DNA from 2 places in the Rhodococcus sp. I2R genome. Region 2 is predicted to be linked to the other one. Evidence: predicted binding sites of a transcription regulator. Region 2 holds the regulator's gene; the other holds the start of a gene.
The links. Region 2 encodes LexA, which represses DNA repair genes until DNA is damaged. Its sites were predicted from a motif close to CGAACANNTGTTCG; they were not measured.

Region 1: ruvC (crossover junction endodeoxyribonuclease RuvC) is a predicted target of LexA. The motif match lies at 2,710-2,723, and genes of this name have one in related genera.

The regions. Positions count from the first base shown of each region.
Region 1 covers NZ_JAHUTG010000008.1:202,294-208,367, reverse strand. The annotation lists gene KVY23_RS10840 (hypothetical protein) at 1-302, opposite strand, end outside; gene KVY23_RS10835 (acyl-CoA thioesterase II) at 366-1,217, shown strand; gene pdxT (pyridoxal 5'-phosphate synthase glutaminase subunit PdxT) at 1,214-1,816, shown strand; gene KVY23_RS10825 (YebC/PmpR family DNA-binding transcriptional regulator) at 1,901-2,656, shown strand; gene ruvC (crossover junction endodeoxyribonuclease RuvC) at 2,775-3,404, shown strand; gene ruvA (Holliday junction branch migration protein RuvA) at 3,401-4,009, shown strand; gene ruvB (Holliday junction branch migration DNA helicase RuvB) at 4,006-5,133, shown strand; gene yajC (preprotein translocase subunit YajC) at 5,262-5,669, shown strand; gene secD (protein translocase subunit SecD) at 5,846-6,074, shown strand, end outside.
Region 2 covers NZ_JAHUTG010000001.1:80,131-86,204, reverse strand. The annotation lists gene ptsP (phosphoenolpyruvate--protein phosphotransferase) at 1-751, shown strand, start outside; gene KVY23_RS00345 (uracil-xanthine permease family protein) at 775-2,037, shown strand; gene KVY23_RS00340 (acyl-CoA dehydrogenase family protein) at 2,161-3,303, shown strand; gene lexA (transcriptional repressor LexA) at 3,397-4,200, opposite strand; gene KVY23_RS00330 (LysM peptidoglycan-binding domain-containing protein) at 4,429-4,908, shown strand; gene nrdR (transcriptional regulator NrdR) at 5,064-5,528, shown strand; gene hrpA (ATP-dependent RNA helicase HrpA) at 5,636-6,074, opposite strand, start outside.

The sequences.
Region 1 (6,074 bases), on a different contig from region 2:
ACTTCCCGGCCGAGCGCATCGAAATCGAACCAGCTCGTTCGATAGGACAGCTCGTCCGTTCGTGAATACTCGAACCGCAACGATGCCGGTCGGACGAAGTCGTGGAGATCGATCACCTCGCACGCCCGCGCGCCGGAGCGGATGCGATCGCGGACCCGACCCGCGAATTCCACGGGAGCGGCCGCGTCCGCCCCATCGATGACGACGAGCGCGCGCTCGCCGAGAGGAATACGGGCGATGATCGTCTCGACGAGAAGGTCGGGAAAGATCGGTGTGGCAACCGTCGGATCGTCGTCGGACACTCGACCATCCTGCCCGGCGCGGCGCTTGTTAGCCTTCACCGGCACTGACGAGAAAGGTGAACAATGGCCAGTATCGAGGATATTCTCGAGCTAGAGCGCATAGAGAACGACATCTTTCGCGGTCGGACTTTCCCCAGCATGCTGCACCGCACGTTCGGTGGGCAGGTTGCGGGACAGGCACTGGTCTCGGCGGTGAACACAGTGGGCGAGGACTACCGCGTCCATTCCCTGCACGGCTACTTCATCCGCCCCGGGAACCCGAACGAGCCCACCGTCTACATGGTCGAACGCATTCGCGACGGGCGCTCCTTTTGTACCAGGCGGGTCACCGGCATTCAGGACGGCAAGGCCATCTTCACGATGTCGGCGTCGTTTCACGTCGACGACGAGGGGATCTCGCATCAGGACACGATGCCGCGCGTGGTGGAGCCGGAAAGCCTCCCCGACCCGCGTGATCTACCGGGCTTCGACAATTCCTTCTACGAGGAGTGGAAGGAATGGGACATCCGCAAGATTCCCGACGAGCAGACCGAGAAGCATTCGAGTCTCGCAGCGCAGCAACGTGTGTGGTTTCGCTACCGTGACCGGTTGCCCGACAGTCAGGTCTTCCACGTCTGCACCCTGGCCTACATGTCGGACATGACACTCATCGGTTCGGCCAAAGTGCCTCATCCTGATGTGGTGACGCAGACGGCGTCGCTCGACCATGCATTGTGGTTTCTGCGACCGTTCCGCGCCGACGAGTGGCTGCTCTACGACCAGACCTCGCCTTCGGCCGACTTCGGCAGGGCTCTGGCGCAGGGCAGGATCTTCGATCGACAGGGTCGCATGGTCGCCGCCGTCGTACAGGAGGGACTCATGCGCTTCGAGCGAGACCGGACGCGGACCGTCACCGATCCGTTCGCCCCCAAGTGAGTGTTCCGCGGATCGGGGTTCTCGCGCTTCAGGGCGATGTGCGCGAGCACCTGGCGGCGTTGGAGGCCTGCGGCGCCTCGGGCACGACGGTTCGGCGGCCCGCTGAGCTCGACGAGGTGGACGGTCTGATCATTCCGGGTGGCGAATCGACCACGATGAGCACTCTGCTGTCCGTCTTCGAGCTGCTGACCCCACTGCGGACGCGACTACGCGACGGGATGCCGGCCTACGGTTCGTGCGCCGGCATGATTCTTCTCGCAAGTGAAGTGCTCGACACCCGTCCGGATGCGCAACATCTCGACGGACTCGACATCACCGTCCGCCGCAACGCCTTCGGTCGGCAGGTCGACTCCTTCGAAACGGATCTCCAGTTCGCCGGCATCGACGGCGATCCGGTCCGCGCGGTATTCATCCGTGCACCCTGGGTGGAACGAGTCGGTCCCGGGGTCGAGGTTCTCGCCTCGGTTCCCGACGGCCCCGCGGCCGGTCGCGTCGTTGCGGTGAAAGAGGGGTCGGTGATGGCAACGAGCTTCCACCCCGAGGTCACCGGAGACAATCGGGTGCACAAGAGGTTCGTGGACCTGGTGCGTTCGACCTAGCAACTGCGCTGTCCTCGTCGGACAGCGGCGCGGCCGCGCGTAAACTATGAACACTCGACTTCCGTACGAAAGGGGCGCTATCGCATGAGCGGCCACTCCAAATGGGCCACCACCAAGCACAAGAAGGCGGTGGTCGATGCCCGACGCGGCAAATCGTTCGCCAAACTCGTCAAGAACATCGAGGTGGCGGCTCGCACCGGTGGTGGTGATCCAGTCGGAAACCCGACGTTGTACGACGCCATTCAGAAGGCCAAGAAGACGTCGGTGCCCAATGACAACATCGAGCGCGCACGTAAACGCGGTGCCGGTGAAGAAGCGGGTGGCGCCGACTGGCAGACCATCATGTACGAGGGGTACGGGCCCAACGGCGTCGCCGTGCTCATCGAGTGCCTCACCGACAACCGCAACCGAGCTGCCGGCGAGGTTCGCGTCGCGATGACCCGCAACGGCGGCAACATGGCAGACCCGGGTTCGGTGTCGTACCTGTTCTCGCGCAAGGGACTCGTCACGCTCGAGAAGAACGGCCAGAGCGAGGACGATGTCCTGATGGCCGTGCTCGACGCCGGGGCCGAGGAGATCACCGACAACGGTGACACCTTCGAGATCGTCAGTGAGCCGACCGACCTGGTCGCAGTGCGTTCGGCACTGCAGGAGGCCGGTATCGACTACGACTCGGCCGAGGCCAGTTTTCAAGCGTCGGTCAGTGTCCCGGTCGACGCCGACGGCGCACGCAAGGTGTTCAAGCTGATCGACGCCCTCGAAGAGAGCGACGACGTGCAGAACGTCTACTCGAATGTCGAACTATCCGACGAGGTGCTCGCCGAGCTCGACGAGGAGTGACTTCGCCTTCGGGTGTCGCACACCGGTAGTTGCCCCGTCCTCCGCTACGCTATCGAACAACAGTTCGTAGGGTGAAAGGTGTCGACGTGGTCGTGCTCGGGGTCGTAGAGGTGGCAGTGTGCGAGTGATGGGCGTCGACCCCGGGCTGACCCGTTGCGGTCTGAGCCTCATCGAAGGTGGAGCCGGTCGCAGCGTCGTCGCGCTCGACGTCGATGTGGTGCGCACTCCGGCCGACATGGACTTGGCTCAGCGTCTGTTGCTCATATCCGAAGCTGCCGAGTACTGGCTCGACACTCACAAGCCGAGTGTTGTTGCGATCGAAAGGGTGTTCGCACAGCACAACGTGCGCACCGCGATGGGTACTGCTCAAGCCGGCGGGGTCATTGCACTGGCGGCCGCCCGGCGCGGTGTGAACGTGTGCTTCCACACGCCGAGTGAAGTCAAAGCCGCTGTGACCGGAAACGGAAGCGCGGACAAGGCCCAGGTCACGGCAATGGTGATGCGCATTCTCGGGTTGCAAACGGCTCCGACACCCGCAGACGCCGCGGATGCTCTCGCGTTGGGTATCTGTCACTGCTGGCGGGCGCCGATGATCGCCCGGATGGCACAGGCAGAAGCGATGGCCGCGGAGCAGAAACGCAAGTACGAGACCCGCTTGGCGGAGCAGCGAAAGGCGCGGGCAGCCGAGACGCGCTCGGTCACGGCGAAGAAGCTCGCGCGGGTCGCGAGAGAGGCAGGCACCCGTTGATTGCGTCGATACGCGGTGAAGTGCTGGAAATCGCACTCGATCACGCGGTGCTGGAAGCGTCCGGTGTGGGCTACCGCGTCAATGCCACCCCATCGACGCTCGGCACGCTCAGCCGCGGCGCGGAGTCGCGTCTGCTGACGACCATGATCGTCCGCGAGGACTCCATGACGCTCTACGGCTTCGAGGACAGCGAGTCGAGAGACCTGTTCTCGCTGTTGCTGACCGTCTCGGGTGTCGGACCTCGTATCGCGATGGCCACTCTCGCTGTCCTGGACCCGGTTTCGCTTCGAACTGCGTTGGCAGATGGCAACATCACCGCATTGACGCGGGTCCCGGGCATCGGCAAGCGGGGCGCGGAGCGGATGGTTGTGGAACTCCGAGACAAGGTCGACGCCATCGTGGGCGGCGCCTCCGGAGCGGCGATTCCGTCCGGATCGGGTGCCGGCAACACGATCCGTGACCAGATAGTCGAAGCACTGACCGGTCTCGGCTTCGCATCGAAACAGGCCGAGGATGCCACGGACTCCGTACTCGCCGCCCAGCCGGATGCGTCGACGTCTGCGGCGCTTCGGTCCGCTCTGGCTTATCTGGGCAAGTCCAGATGAGCGCCGACTCCAACGGGATCGAACCCGACCACAAGGATTCACACGTCACGGCGGATTCGTACGTCACGGCGGATTCACAGGTCACGGCCGGGGTCACCGCCGATGATGCCGATGTCGAGACCAGCCTTCGGCCGAAGTCGCTGGCCGAGTTCATCGGGCAACCCCGTGTTCGCGAACAGTTGCAGCTCGTGCTGACCGGCGCCAAGCTGCGCGGCAGCACACCGGACCACATCCTGATGTCCGGCCCACCCGGCCTCGGCAAGACCTCGATGGCAATGATCATCGCGCAGGAACTCAACACTTCGCTTCGGTTGACGTCGGGGCCGGCACTCGAACGGGCTGGGGATCTCGCGGCGATGCTCAGCAACCTCGTCGAGGGCGACGTGCTGTTCATCGACGAGATTCACCGCATCGCGCGACCAGCGGAGGAGATGCTCTACCTCGCGATGGAGGACTTCCGCGTCGACGTGGTCGTCGGAAAGGGTCCGGGCGCGACGTCCATCCCCCTCGAAGTGGCGCCATTTACCCTCGTCGGTGCCACCACCCGGTCGGGTGCGCTGACAGGCCCGTTGCGGGACCGATTCGGATTCGTCGCACACATGGACTTCTACGAGCCCGCGGAACTGGAGAAGATCCTGCTTCGCTCCGCAGGAATCCTAGGGGTCCCTATCGATCAAGCCGGTTGCGCCGAAATCGCGGGACGATCGCGTGGCACGCCACGCATCGCCAACCGGCTGCTTCGTCGCGTCCGTGACTATGCCGAGGTACGCGGTGACGGCACCGTCACCAAGAAGACCGCGCAAGAGGCGCTCGTGGTTTACGACGTCGATCAACTCGGACTCGACCGCCTCGACCGGGCGGTGCTGAGCGCGTTGGTTCGCAGCTTCGGTGGGGGACCGGTCGGAGTCTCGACCCTGGCCGTTGCCGTCGGCGAGGAACCAGCGACCGTCGAGGAAGTGTGTGAGCCCTTCCTCGTCCGCGCCGGGATGGTTGCCCGTACCCCCCGGGGGCGAGTTGCCACTGCGGCCGCGTGGCGGCACCTGGGCCTGGTACCGCCACCGGACCTCGCCATCGGTGGCATTTCCGTCCGAACCAACGAGGCTCAGCAGGAGTTATTCGAATAATTCGCTGATAATCCACGGGAGCGGGACAAGCGACCGCCGAGGTGATGGCACACTGGGTCGCACACGTGGCGCAAGATTGACCGCCGAACCGATCGACAACCGACTCTTGACGAGGACTGACGTAAAAGATGGAACTGCTATTTCCGCTGCTGATCGTAGCTTTGCTCGTACCTATGTTCCTCAATGTTCGGAAGCAGAAGAAGGTGCTCGCCGCCACGCAGGCGCTTCAGGACTCGCTGAAGGTCGGTGACGAGGTGGTCACCACCGCCGGGCTGTATGCCCGCGTCGTTCTCGTCGAGGAAGACAGTATCGACCTCGAGATCGCCGACGGCGTGATCACCACCTGGTCGCGCGCAGTCGTGCGTGAGGTTCTGCCTCCGGAGTCGGAGGACGAATTCGCCGCGCCCGACGATCTCTCCGGAATCGAGGGTGCAACACCGTCGCTGGAGAAGAACACCTCACTCGAGAAGAACCAGCCGTCGGTACCCGCCGACGAAACCGTCGAGCAGAGCGCGCGCCGTCTCGACAAGGAGTGACTCAGCGATGATCGCAGCCGCTGTCGGACCGGATCCGGCAGCGGTTTCGCATGCCGGGGCCTCGGCGTCCGTTTCGTCCTGATATCGGCCGACAAAGCCGCTTCTCGACGTGCGAACAGGTCCGGGAGAAACGTCGCTCGTTCTTTCTAGAACTGTCCAGAGGAGAAACACACACCGTGGCACCTTCAAGCGGATCGGTGCATCCATCCCGCTATCTCGCCGTCTTCGGGGTGATGATGGCCGTCGTCTACTTGCTGGTCTTCTTCACCGGAGATCGGTCGCCGACACCCAAGCTCGGAATCGACTTGGAAGGCGGCACCCGGGTCACCCTGACGGCGCGCACGCCGGACGGCAGTGCGCCGAACCAGGAGAGCCTGCAGCAGGCACAGGAGATCATCTCCACCC
Region 2 (6,074 bases):
CGACGAGCAAGCCGAGATCTACGGCGAGGTGCTGACGGCGTTCGCGGGCTGCAAGGTTGTCGTCCGAACCCTCGACGCTGGTTCGGACAAGCCCCTGCGCTTCGCCAATCATGCCGACGAAGCAAACCCGGCCCTGGGGATTCGCGGAATTCGCATAGCGGAGAACAACAGGGGGATACTCCACCGCCAGCTCGACGGCATCGCCGCAGCCGCAGCAGCCACCGGTTCCGCCCCGTGGGTGATGGCGCCGATGATCGCCACCTCAGCGGAAGCGGCAGCGTTCGCCGCCGACGCACGCGAGCGTGGATTGAAGCCGGGCGTCATGATCGAGATCCCCGCTGCTGCGCTGCTGGCAGAGCACATTCTCGAACATGTGGACTTCTTGTCGATCGGGACCAACGATCTCGCCCAGTACACGATGGCCGCCGACCGAATGTCCTCCCAACTCGCCTCGTTGACCGACCCGTGGCAGCCGGCTGTCATCACCCTGGTTGCGCACACCGCGAAGGCAGGGGCGGCGGTAGGCAAGCCCGTGGGAGTCTGTGGTGAAGCCGCCGCCGATCCGCTACTGGCGTGCGTGCTCGTGGGGCTGGGCGTCACCTCGCTGTCCGCCGCCTCCGCGGCAGTGGCGCACGTCGGTGCGAAACTGTCCTCGGTGACGTTCGCGCAGTGCAAGCAAGCGGCGGCCGCAGCGCTCTCCACCGACAGCGCTGCGGCAGCGCGAGCTGCGGCCGGTGCCGTCCTCGACTGACATCGGCTCTAGTATTCGGTTCCGTGAGCAACTTCGGGTGGACCCTGCACGGCAACGGAAAGAGCGTCGCAGCAGGGGCAGTGGTGGAACCGGATCAGCGCTTGACGTGGCCGCGCACCATCGGAATCGGTATGCAGCACGTCATTGCCATGTTCGGTGCCACCCTCCTGGTCCCCACAGTGACGGGATTTCCGGTCACCACCACGCTGCTCTTCTCCGGCATCGGAACCGCGCTCTTCCTGATCATCACCCGCGGGCGGGTTCCCAGCTATCTCGGATCGTCGTTCGCGTTCATCGCGCCCCTGACCGCCACTCAGGCATCCGGGGCGGCAGCGCAACTCGGCGCTGTCATGTCGGTCGGAATAGTGCTGGCCGGTGTCGGATTCGTGGTCCGATTCGCGGGCAGCCGGGTCATCGAGGCGGTCATGCCACCGGTGGTGACCGGTGCAGTAGTCGTGCTCATCGGACTGAACCTCGCGCCGGCGGCCACGTCGTCGTTCGAGGCGCAGCCGCTGGTCGCTGCGGTGACATTGTTCGCCATTCTTCTCGTGACCGTCGCCGGGCCAGGGATGCTCGGACGGCTGGGGATCTTGGTCGGGGTCGTGCTCGGTTGGGTCTTCGCCGCCATCACCGGGCAGATCGACGACACCAGACTCGGTGCCATGCGCGACGCGGCCTGGATCGGTATTCCCGAGTTCCGCGGGCCGACGTTCGAGCTGTCCGTCGTGCTCATCGCTCTACCGGTGGTGATCGTGCTCGTCGCGGAGAACGTGGGTCACGTCAAGGCAGTGGCCGCGATGACCGGCAAGTCACTCGACGATGTGGCCGGTGACGCCCTCATCGCCGACGGTCTCGCCACCACCCTCGCGGGCGCTGGCGGAGGCTCGGGTACTACGACGTACGCCGAGAACATCGGCGTCATGGCAGCCACTCGCGTCTGCTCCACCGCCGCCTACTGGGTGGCCGCCGCGACTGCCGTCGTGCTGGCATTTTCCCCGAAATTCGGTGCTCTCGTCTTCACCGTTCCGGACGGAGTCATCGGCGGAGCCACCCTCGTGCTCTACGGTCTGATCGGTCTCCTCGGGGTACGGATCTGGACCGACAGTGAGGTCGATTTCACCGATCCCGTCAACCTCACGGTCGTCGCCGCTGCGCTCGTCGCCGGAATCGGCGATCTGACACTGACGATAGGTTCGATCGAACTAGGCGGGATCGCCTGGGGATCGGTCGGAATACTCGTCGGGTATCCGGTGATGCGGGCGCTCAGCAGAGGTGTGACTCGCTAAACGGGTCACCGATCACGCACGGCTCGGTCATCGACCGAGCCGTGCTCACAGTCGTAGTGTCGAGGTATATCACCGGCGGCGGTGTTGTTGCCGACCGGGAAAGCCCCTCGAAGGAGAGATGTAGTGGACCGCACACTGTTCGAGCCCGAGCACGACCTCTTTCGTGAGTCGTACCGCAAATTTCTGGCCCAGCACGTAGCGCCCAACCACGCGAAGTGGGAAGAGCAGAACATCGTCGACCGCGGCGTCTGGGTCGAAGCCGGCAAGCAAGGGTTCCTGGGCACCGCTGTTCCCGAGGAATTCGGTGGCGGGGGAGTCAAGGACTTCCGCTACAACACCATCCTCACCGAGGAAACCACACGTGGTGGGTACAGCGGCATCGGCTTCACGCTGCACAATGACGTCGTTGCGCCGTACCTCATCGACCTGTGCAATGAGGAACAGAAGCAGCGGTGGCTGCCCGGATTCTGCTCGGGCGAGCTGATCACCGCAATTGCGATGACCGAGCCGGGAACCGGTAGCGACCTGCAAGGCATCAAGACCCGCGCAGTCCGCGATGGCGACGAATGGGTCCTCAACGGCTCGAAGACCTTCATCACCAACGGAATCAACGCCGACCTGGTGATCGTCGTTGCGTGCACCGATCCGGACAAGGGCGCCCAGGGATTCAGCCTGCTCGTGGTCGAGCGCGACATGCCCGGTTTCGAGCGAGGCCGCAACCTCGACAAGATCGGTATGAAGGCTCAGGACACCGCCGAACTCAGCTTCACCGACGTCCGTGTTCCGGCGGCCAATCTTCTCGGCGACGAGGGCATGGGCTTCATCTACCTCATGCAGAACCTGCCTCAGGAGCGTCTGTCCATCGCCGTGGTGGCAGCGGCCGCAATGGAATCCGCGCTGGAGATGACCATCCAGTACTGCCGCGACCGCAAGGCCTTCGGCAAGTCGATCGGCAAGTTCCAGAACACACGTTTCGTGCTGGCCGAACTTGCCACCGAAACCACCGCGACACGCATCATGGTTGACAAGTTCGTCGAACTCCTCAACGCCGGCACGCTGACGGTGCAGGAAGCCGCGATGGCGAAGTGGTGGACCACCGAGAATCAGGTCCGGCTCATCGATCGATGCCTGCAGTTGCACGGCGGCTACGGCTACATGAAGGAATACCCCATAGCCAAGGCCTACATGGATTCGCGTGTGCAGACCATCTACGGCGGCACCACGGAAATCATGAAGGAAATCATCGGCCGAGGACTCGATCTCTGAGTTTTCGAAAGACGCAAACCTGAACGACGAGCAGGGGCTCGGCAACCACATTGCTGCCGAGCCCCTGCTCGTTTCAGGCCGACCTGTGTTTGGTCAGAGTTTGCGCATGACGGTGACGACCTTGCCGAGGATCGCCGCATCGTTGCCCGGTATGGGATCGAACAACGGGTTGTGCGGCATCAGCCACACTTCGCCTTTGCTGCGCTTGAACGTCTTTACCGTCGCCTCACCCTCGATCATCGCCGCCACGATGTCACCGTTGTCGGCCACGCTCTGCTGACGAACCACCACCCAGTCACCGTCGCAGATCGCGGCGTCGATCATCGACTCACCGACGACCTTGAGCAGGAACAGTGAGCCCTGGCCCACGAGTTCGCGCGGCAACGGGAACACATCCTCCACAGCTTGCTCGGCCAGAATCGGCCCGCCCGCGGCGATACGCCCCAGAACCGGAACGAACGTGGGTGTGGGGAGCTGTTCCTCGGCGGGCGCCGAACCGTCGGCAACCGCCGCGGCGTGGTCTGCCTGGACCTCGTCGAGTCCGCGCACATCCACTGCGCGTGGGCGATTGGGATCGCGCCGCAGGAATCCCTTGCGCTCGAGAGTGCGCAACTGATGAGCCACCGAGGACGTGGACGTCAGACCCACGGCGTCACCGATCTCACGAATGCTCGGCGGGTATCCGCGTTCGGTGACCGACGCCCTGATGACCTCGAGTACCTTGCGCTGACGCTCCGTCAGTCCGGCGCTGACATCGGTGCCTTCACCCTCGAACGCTTTCGCAGTGGGGACGGCAGCAGGCTTTCCCGCGGGCTTGCCTGCCGACTTGGTCGATTTCGGTGTCGACTTCGGTGAGACGGTCGATTTCGGTGACCCTGACGAGGTCTCGTCTTTCATTCCTGCGTCCTCCTGCGTCGTGGCTGTAGCTGAAGCTCGAGTGCGACCTGAGCTGGCCGGGTGGTGTGGATGTGGCGTGTGGCTTCTGACACGAACTTAGCCCGTCGACGCTGTTCGATCAAACATCTGTTCGATCCGTGTCGCGTTTTCTACTGACTTTGTCGGAGCTGCGTGATAGAACTTCGAACAAGCGTTCATCGAACGCCTGATCGAATACACCCTTCGATCATGTCCACTCCAGTGGAGGTTCTCATGAGCATCACGACCGAGCGGCGTGTCAGTGCGCACCGTGGCAGTACACATAGGGGGAGTGCTGTTCGTCGGCGTCCCACCCCGCAGCGCCGGCGCTACCTGCACACGAGCGCGCCGCAGGGAGTGGTGCGCGGGCACCGCGAGGCGTGTGTGGAGGACAGGAGCCCGCAGACGCTGTCGTGGACTGCAACCGTCCTCGGTGTTCTCGCCACCGCCGTGGTGCTGTTGGCGTTCGTCGCTGTCGCGAATCTGCGCGCAGGCTCGATCGAGTCCGCACCGCAGGTAGGTGTCGCCGTCGTTCAGCAGGGCGAGACGCTCAGCGACGTCGCTCAGCGCATCGCACCGGGAGTGCCAGTGCAGGATGTGGTCGACAGCATGCTCGAACTGAACGGCCTCGCCGGCGCGTCGGTGTCCCAGGGCCAGCAACTGGTGATTCCAGCCACATCCGGCCGGTAGCGCCGATCATGACCGTGCGCGTCCCAGATCCGGTGTGCCGAGAGCTCCGCGTCTCGGGTGATCGAGGTGCGTACGTGAGGCTCCGAGTATCCTCGATGCCCGTACCCCTCGAGAGTGATCCCAGGGAGTGCATCGGCTACGACGGAGGCTCCTTCATGCATTGCCCGTTCTGCAGGCACCCCGACTCTCGCGTGGTCGACTCACGCGAGGCGGACGAGGGGCAAGCAATCCGCCGCCGACGCTCGTGCCCGGAATGTGGTCGTCGGTTCACCACAGTCGAGACCGCCGTGCTGGCCGTCGTCAAGCGCAGCGGGGTTACCGAGCCTTTCTCGCGTGAAAAGGTCGTCAAGGGTGTTCGACGCGCCTGCCAGGGGCGAGACGTGGACAACGACGCGTTGAACCTGCTGTCGCAGAAGGTGGAGGACGCTGTACGCGCCTCCGGTTCGGCCGAAATCCCCAGCCACGAGGTCGGGTTGGCCATTCTCGGTCCACTACGTGATCTGGACGAGGTGGCGTACCTGCGGTTCGCCTCCGTGTATCGGTCCTTCAGCTCGGCCGAGGACTTCGAGAAGGAGATCCAGGACCTACGCGCGCACCGCGAGTCGTCCGCGGTCGAATGACCCGCGTAGTCGCGAGGTGTCATCGGCGAAGTCACGCGCACATTCGCCGATATCAATCCGGCTGACTGCGGCCTGAGGGGTGTGCGGATCGACCGGTGCCGCAAGCCTCAGCTGCGCCCAGCTGCGTCGATAGCTTTCTGCACGCGCTTCTCCGACACTGGATACGCCGTACGAACGCTCTGCGCGAAGAGCCCGACTCTGAGCTCCTCGATCATCCAGAACACATCCTGGACGGCGGCGCCCTGCCGGCGGGCCTCGGGTAGCGACTTCACCAGTCGGTCATAGGATTCGTAGACGCGATCCAGCACGTCCATACCGGCGTCGTCTCTGGCGGCGCTGCTGGGCAACGCATTCAATCGAACCGTCGCAGCCTTGAGGTACCGAGGGATCTCCGCCAGACGTGTGGACCCGAACTCGAAGACGAAGCCGTCGAACACCAGAGAAGCGAGTTGCTCGCGAACGTCGTCCGCGGCATCACCCTGCGCCCGTTCCAGAACCGCACGCAAAGCCAGTGATTCGGTCAGAATCTGCCGCACCAGTACAAGG